2 linked regions of the Saccharophagus degradans 2-40 genome follow. The protein of the gene in region 2 interacts with the protein of the main gene of each other region in a pairwise test. Links are inferred from orthologs where the notes say so. Each region holds a gene or a part of one and is shown on either strand. Other genes may lie near its edges.

Evidence for each region.
Region 1: the proteins of rlmKL (region 2) and typA interact in binary tests that used the Escherichia coli proteins (3 or more experiments, as listed by UniProt). The link is inferred for Saccharophagus degradans 2-40 from one-to-one orthologs.

Annotation. Positions count from the first base shown.
Region 1 is NC_007912.1:625,897-629,960, reverse strand. Bases 706-3,627 are described here. They hold typA (translational GTPase TypA), read right to left. Parts: upstream 3,119-3,627; coding sequence 1,292-3,118; downstream 706-1,291. Other genes in these bases: SDE_RS02770 (TonB-dependent receptor plug domain-containing protein), read right to left, coding at 3,237-3,627; SDE_RS02780 (YopT-type cysteine protease domain-containing protein), read left to right, coding at 706-1,188. In the rest of the region: SDE_RS02785 (hypothetical protein), read left to right, coding at 1-491; more of SDE_RS02780, read left to right, coding at 577-705; more of SDE_RS02770, read right to left, coding at 3,628-4,064. UniProt on the Escherichia coli protein: A 50S ribosomal subunit assembly protein with GTPase and nucleotide-independent chaperone activity, required for 50S subunit assembly at low temperatures, may also play a role in translation.
Region 2 is NC_007912.1:2,234,125-2,238,240, forward strand. Bases 829-3,802 are described here. They hold rlmKL (bifunctional 23S rRNA (guanine(2069)-N(7))-methyltransferase RlmK/23S rRNA (guanine(2445)-N(2))-methyltransferase RlmL), read left to right. Parts: upstream 829-1,173; coding sequence 1,174-3,432; downstream 3,433-3,802. Other genes in these bases: uvrB (excinuclease ABC subunit UvrB), read left to right, coding at 3,555-3,802. In the rest of the region: rmf (ribosome modulation factor), read right to left, coding at 1-140; more of uvrB, read left to right, coding at 3,803-4,116. UniProt on the Escherichia coli protein: Specifically methylates the guanine in position 2445 (m2G2445) and the guanine in position 2069 (m7G2069) of 23S rRNA. Methylation occurs before assembly of 23S rRNA into 50S subunits.

The DNA.
Region 1 (4,064 bases), 1.6 Mb from region 2 along the record:
GCAATCGCAGCGAAGAAGAAACTATTCAGCTGGCCATCAAGTCGCTCAACCTAAGCCTTAGTGCACTAAAGCGCGCAAAAGAAATTATTCAAGAGATCGCATTCTTTTTTAAATCTTTCGCTGATTTCATGAGCCAAATTTCTACTGAAGCCAGCCAACAAGTTGAAAGCATTGACAAAACAGCAGAAAAAACAACTTTGCGCAGAAATAGGCTGGCACAGGTTATTACAACCGCAGACCACTTTTTTGTTAACCAAACTGCCGAGTGGCATGCTGTTACAGCAGTTTCCGATAAGTTTTGCCAAAACTTTGCAGATGGCTGGACCAAGCTTAACCGACTAAACGGGACATATATTACTGGCGACGAGCTTAGCGCGTACCTTATTGAGGCCTCAGCCAAGCTAGAGCAGATTGCCGACGAACGCCAGCAAGCAAGCGACGCAAAAGTAGCATATATAAATCAAGCAAGAAGCGAATTAGCCGCTAGCTAAACAAATATGCACTAGGGGGCACTTGCTGCCCCAACAAATAAATGGCAATAGATCCAAAATATTTCATAACAGGATGTACTCTACTATGAACAAAACAATACATTTCCGTCAATCTGAGTTAATCGAAGCCACGGGAAGACAAAACCCAGGCGGTATATGTTTGGGGCTTACCGTGCAGTGGCTGGTCGCTATTAGTAAAGGCTTTACTGGCGAAGAACAACGGTTCTGGGACGATTTAAACTCCAGTAAAGCGAGTAATGAAAAAGCGCCGCTTCTAGGCATGGGCTACGCTAAAGAAGCCATTCAATTTCAGAATGAGTACGGTGCAAATAATAACGGAATAGGGAGCAGTGATTACGCCCGGAAAGTACTTAAAGATCACGAGCTAAAAATAGAATCTGCACAGGATGTTAGAGATTACAATGCACTCGCACTACGCGATATCGCACACAAAGTATTAACCCAGAATGGACGCTACACGCTGCTTTTAATTAAAGGGGATGAAGGCGCACACGCAATTGGTATTTATCGAAAATACAGCCTCTACGGTAAAAGCGAAGATATAGCCGTTTTTGACTCGAACCAAGGCAAGTGGGAAGCTTTTGGCGAAGGGGATACAGTAGAAGCGATTGCTAGCGTTATGTATCTGTACCGAGGTTGGTCCAACATACAATATTCCTTAGAAACATTTGCCTAACGCATTCTACGCCTTAGCAAATGCAAAAAAGGCTTGGCGGTTTCCCGTCAAGCCTTTTTATTTGGTTCAGCTTAAATACTATTTGTATTAAAAACCGTATTAATTACTTGCTGTTTTTAGAGCGCTTGCGTTCGGTTTCGGTTAATAACTTTTTGCGAATACGAATGCTTTCTGGAGTTACTTCTACCAACTCATCATCTTCAATAAACTCTAGCGCTTGCTCAAGTGTATGTTTGATTGGTGGTACAAGTGTTAGGGCTTCATCGGTACCCGATGCACGAACGTTGGTTAGCTGCTTACCTTTGGTTGGGTTAACCGCTAAGTCGTTGTCGCGCGAGTGAATACCAATTACTTGGCCTTCGTAAACCTCAACAGCGTGACCTAAGAATAGGCGACCGCGGCTTTGTAGGTTAAACAGCGAGTATGCAGCTGTTTTGCCTTTAACCATGCTCACTAGTACGCCGTTTTGACGGCTTACTACATCACCCACTTTAACTGGGCCGTAGTGAGAGAAGATGCTGGTCATAATACCTGAACCAGATGTCATGGTTAGGAAAGCGCCACGGAAACCAATCAAACCGCGCGAAGGAGTCAAAAACTCCAAACGCACACGGCCTTTACCGTCTGGCTCCATGTTAGTTAACTCGCCCTTACGCAAACCAAGCTCTTCCATAATGGAACCTTGGTGCTGCTCTTCAACGTCGATAACGACGTTTTCGTACGGCTCTTGCACTTCACCATCGACAACTTTTTGAATAACTTCAGGACGAGATACACCCATTTCGAAACCTTCGCGACGCATGGTTTCGATTAATACCGACAAATGCAATTCACCGCGACCAGATACGATAAATTTATCTGGAGTATCGCCCTGCTGTACGCGCAGTGCCACGTTGTGAATCAATTCTTGATCTAAACGGTCTTTAATATTACGGGTTGTTACAAACTTACCTTCGCGACCGGCGAAAGGTGAATCGTTAACAATAAAGTTCATGCTTACGGTTGGTTCATCTACCGATAGTGCTGGCAGGGCTTCTACGTTTTCTGGGTCACATAATGTATCAGAAATGCTTAAGCCGTCGATGCCGTTAATACACACAATTTCACCGGCGCTGGCCAATTGCGTTTCAACCTGCTCCAAACCTAAGTAACCTTTAACCGTTAGTACTTTACCTTTGCGCTCTTTGCCGTTGGCAGACTTAACAATCACTTGCTGATTAGGCTTAAGGGTACCGCGGGTAATGCGGCCCACACCAATTACACCTACGTAGCTATCGTAAGCCAATGCAGATACTTGCATTTGGAACGAGCCAGCTGGGTCTACTTCGGGTACTGGGCACTCATCAACAATCATTTGATACAGAGGAGTCATGTCTTCTGACATCTTCTCTGGGTCGGTGCCGGCAATACCGTTTAATGCAGAGGTGTATACCACTGGGAAGTCTAGTTGCTCTTCGGTTGCGCCTAAGTTATCGAACAAATCGAAGATTTGGTCCATAACCCAATCTGGACGCGCACCTGGGCGGTCAATTTTGTTGATAACAACAATAGGGCGCAAACCTTTTTCAAAGGCCTTAGAGGTTACAAAGCGGGTTTGTGGCATAGGGCCATCTACGGCATCAACCAACAAACATACGCTATCTACCATCGACAATACGCGCTCCACTTCGCCGCCGAAGTCGGCGTGCCCTGGGGTATCTACGATGTTAATGCGGTAATCATTCCATTGGATGGCGGTGTTTTTCGCCAAAATAGTAATTCCACGCTCTTTCTCTTGGTCGTTGGAATCCATGATGCGCTCGGCACCTTGGTCTTTGCGATCGAGCGTGCCAGATTGCTGCAGTAATTTATCAACAAGTGTGGTTTTGCCATGGTCAACGTGAGCAATGATGGCAACATTGCGAAGTTTAGTAATATCGGGAAGGGACACTGCAACAGCCTCGTTTTGGGTACAGATTCAGGGATAGCCTGATTTAAAGACGCGGCATTATAGAGGTAGTGGGGCTCAAACGATAGCGCAGTTTTTGCTCAATGCGAAATTAATGGGTTTAAAAGCCAAGACTAAGCCCCAGACTTAGCTCGCGGCCCCTATTTGGCAGGCCATATTCGAGGCTTTCGCTTTGTGCCGGTGTTTGGTAATTAGTATCTGCAGCATTTTTAACCTGTAGCCACAGGTCTCGATTCTTTGCCCACTGATAGCGTACTTTTGCGGTAAACCACTGATAGCTGTCGAGGGTAAGGCGGTCACCAGACGGTACAACCTGCTCGCGCTCGCCGGTGAACACCCAGCCGACATTTAGGTTCCACTTGCTCTTTTGGTAGTTAACCGTAACGGAGCCCGTGGTATCGGCAAGGCGAAAGCCCTCATCCAGCGGTGTAAACACATGTGAGGCGCTGGCACGCACCTGCCAATAGTCACTTAACTGCTCAAAGTAGCCAAGCTCTGCACCGCTTGCGCTCTCTTCATTCTGTGAGTTTGCAAAGATACGGTTATTGCCCATCACACGCTGAAAGATGCCATCTTTAAATTGATTTTGAAACATCGACACACTCAACTGGCGGCGCTCCCACGCCCCAACCCATACAAGCTCGAGGGTAGAGACCCTTTCTGAGTCTAATTGCGGGTTGCCGGTAACATAAATATTATTCTCTGCTGCTAATTCGTTAATAGTTGGCGCGCGAAATGCCTCGCCGTACAACAGTTTTAACGACTGGTTAGCCGTAAGCGTTCTAACCAACGCCAGCCTAGGGCTATAGGCAGAACCACTGCTTGAATAGCGGTCATAACGCCCCCCTACAGTAAGTGCCCAATCGTCATTGAGCTTAGCTTGCGCCTGCAAGTAACCTGCTAGCACGGTGCGGTCGAACGCGTGGTA
Region 2 (4,116 bases):
CCTTCACGCCATCCGGTTAACCATGATTGTTTAATCTCACCTGTTGAGTGAGGGCACAAGCTGCGCGATCTACCCTCTACACCGGCTTGGTAGCCGCGGGTAAAAGCTCTGCTTGTATGGTCTCGTTTTTGGCGTTTCATAGATGTGGTACCTCGCGATTAAGCGTCTTAATGTAAAAATGATTTTGGTCAAATTAGCACAGCGTTCTACCGGCTCCTTTAAACATGTAGGTTCCAAATTGATAGCAGCTGTATAAATACACGATGAATACATGCTAAATACACGGCGCTTATCAATTAACGTTAAATCGAATTTACTTTTGGGTTTAAAGTTTATCTACGCCTGTAACTTGTACCTTGTAACTTAACTGTAACCGTTACATTAGCACGTGGTTAAAAGCGGTAAATAGGTCTTAAACGTATAGCGCTTGCCTCCATAAGTGAATGTAAAAAATAATTGCTCGGTAACCAGCTAAAAGTTAGCGGTTAAGTAGCAATAAATTTAAAAAGCAAATATTTTGGTATTTGATTAGCAACTTTAAATTACTCAGATATTGGTTTTGAATTACAAACGAATTAAAACCAGTAGCAATAAGTAAGGCACCTCCAGCTTGTTAATTAGCCATAAAGGCTGAATGTGATGAGTTGATTTTATCCGCCACCGCGCCACCGCAAACAGCAGGTGCTGAATGCGGGGCGAAATGGTTTAAAGTTACAAAGTGGCGCTTAACATAAAAAACCAACTATAGTTTTCTACTGTTAACCGCGGGTTTACACATGCACAAAGTAATGCAAGTACTAAATTGAGTATTGATGTAAAGTAAGCCTTCACAGGCTGGTTATACACACGTTCTAAGATTTTAAAGTGGGTACGGGCGAAATGCCCAATATAGCCTCCAGTTTAAAACTTTAATCTTAGAACCCCACATGCAAAAGATGTTAAAACGAAAAAACGTTTAATATTAAGTGCTTGGGGCCGCCTGCGTGCCGCCGGACTAAGCCGGTAAACCCGAAGGAACCGTCACCCCAAGTAAAGAGCTACATGGCTCTTTTTAAAAGCGCTGAACACTCAGCGGACTTTCAGTGTCCCAGAGCTGAACCAAAAAGTGAAACAATTAATATTTATAGCCAGTCGGCTGTATATGCGATCAGAGAATATAGCGTGCAATCAGTTATGCCTACAGAAACAAACCAAAACACAACCCAATACGACCTTTTTGTAAGTTGCTCACAAGGGTGGGAAGGCCTGCTGCAAACCGAGCTAGAACAACTAGCCGTAGGCGACGTTAAACCAGGCCATGCGGGTGTATATGTAAGCGCTACGTTAGAGCAAATGTATAAAATATGTTTGTGGACGCGTCTGGCTACCAAAGTGTTGCTGCCTTTAGATTCTGGCCCAATCGAAACGGGTGACGATGTGCACACCGTTGCCTCTAAAGTTGACTGGCCAAGCCTAATGAAACCCGGTGCAAGTTTAAAAGTAGATTTTATTGGCACTAACGATGCGGTAAGAAATACGCAGTTTGGTGCGCAACGGGTAAAAGATGCAGTAGTAGATAGCATTCGCCATGCTGGTGGTGAACGGCCCAATGTAGAAAAAATGCAACCAGATGTGCGAATACATGCACGGCTGCATCGCGACGAACTGCATATTAGTATCGATCTTTCTGGCGATAGTTTGCATCGTCGTGGGTATCGCCAAAAACAGGGCGGTGCACCGTTAAAAGAAAATCTTGCCGCGGCTTTATTGTTGCGCGCTGGTTGGCCAACAATTGCAGAGCAGGGTGGTGCACTGCTAGACCCTATGTGCGGGTCTGGTACGTTGCTAATAGAAGGCGCGCTTATTGCGTATAGCATTGCGCCAGGCCTTAGCCGAGATAAGTTCGGTTTTGAATGTTGGACGGGGCACAATGCAGATACATGGGCCCAGGTAGTAAACGATGCAAAAGCTATTCGCGATAAAAACTTGCAAGAAAAAAGCTTCGATATTTTTGGTTACGACAGCGACTACTATGTTACCAAAGCGGCAGAAATGAACTGCGAAGCGCTAGGCCTGCAAAACGTCATACATATTGCGAATAAACCTGTAGAGGAATTAAAACAACCCACACATAAAGTATTGGTACCAGGCTTGGTTATTGTTAACCCCCCTTATGGTGAGCGCTTAGGCGAAGTGAACGAGTTGCGTACAACTTACCAAATACTCGCACACCAAGTTAAGCAACAATTTGAAGGCTGGACATTCGCCGTATTTACCAGTAACCCAGAGCTTGCCAAAGAAACCCGTTTGCGAGCCAACAAGAAAAACAAATTTAAAAACGGAGCATTACCTGCCGAATTGTTTGTTTACAGCGTGTTGTCTGCAGATGATGCCAAACTGCGTAAAGATAAACTTACTCAAGCAGTACAAACCGACGAAGATGGGCAAGTAGAAAACGCAAGTGGGGCGTGGGTGCGCAAAAACCTTTGCGATAAGCCTTTAACCGAAGCGGCTACTATGGTTGCCAATCGTATTAAAAAGAATTTAAAACGATTAAAGAAAAGTGTGAAGCAAAATGATTGGCATGGTTACCGCGTGTACGATGCCGATATGCCTGAGTATTCCGCCGCGATAGACCTGTATAACGATCAGGTGCATATACAAGAATACGCCGCGCCGAAAACTATCGATGCAGATAAAGCCGAAGCGCGATTCGAAACCTTAAAACATGGTGCCGCTGTTGCATTGCAGGCGCCCGATAACAAACTGTTTGTAAAAACAAGAAAGCGCAACAAAGGCAAAGCTCAATACGAAAAGCAAACCGATACTCAAGGGTTTGATGCCGAGCGCTGCATTCAAGTGCAAGAGGGTAATGCAAAACTGTGGGTAAACCTGCAAGATTATTTAGATACCGGCCTGTTTTTAGATCACCGCCCGCTGCGCATGCGTATACATAAAGAGGCTACCGGTAAGCGCTTTTTAAACTTGTTTTGCTACACCGCCACTGCCAGCGTGCAGGCGGCACTGGGTGGCGCAACCGAGTCGGTAAGCGTGGATATGTCCAACACCTATTTAGAGTGGGCGGACAACAATTTTAGATTGAATAATGTACATTTAGCGCGACACCGTTTGGTGCGAGCAGATTGCTTTGATTGGTTAAATAAATGTCGCGAAGGGTTCGACCTAATAATGTTAGACCCCCCTACATTTTCTAACTCGAAAAAAATGAGTGATGTGCTCGATATTCAAAAAGATCAAGTGCGTTTAATTTCGCGTTGTATGGATATTTTAAACCCCGGTGGTACCTTGTATTTTTCTACCAACTTTAGGCAGTTTAAACTAGATGAACAAATAAGCACGCGTTACGTGGTAGAAAACATTTCGGCTGCAACCATCGATGAAGACTTTAAGGGCAACCCTAAAATCCATTACTGCTGGAAAATACAACATTAGCGATTTATAGCTGCTAATCGCTAGCGACTAACTGCCAGTTGGAACTAGCTGGCGATCAGCGCTTAGCTATTCGAACTTAGTTATTAGCCGTTGATATTTAGTAATTAAAAAACTGAAAAAATATGTCAAAACTTTTTAAAGTTAAAAGTAAGTACACTCCCGCAGGCGATCAGCCCACAGCGATTGAGGGCTTGGTTAAAGGTATAGAAGCGGGGCTAGCGCACCAAACATTACTTGGTGTAACAGGCTCAGGTAAAACTTTTACTATTGCCAATGTTATAGAGCGCATAGATAGGCCCACGCTTGTTATGGCGCACAACAAAACCTTGGCGGCACAGTTATACGGGGAGTTTAAAGACTTCTTCCCAGATAATGCTGTTGAATATTTTGTATCTTATTACGACTACTACCAGCCAGAGGCTTATGTTCCGTCTTCGGATACATTTATCGATAAAGATGCCTCGGTTAACGATCATATAGAACAAATGCGCTTATCGGCTACCAAAGCCTTAATGGAGCGTAAAGATGCCATTGTAGTGGCCACTGTGTCTGCCATTTACGGTTTGGGCGACCCAGAATCGTATTTGAAAATGATTTTGCATTTAAATCGTGGCGATACCATTGATCAGCGCCAAATTTTGCGTCGGTTAGCCGAAATGCAATACACCCGCAATGATATCGACT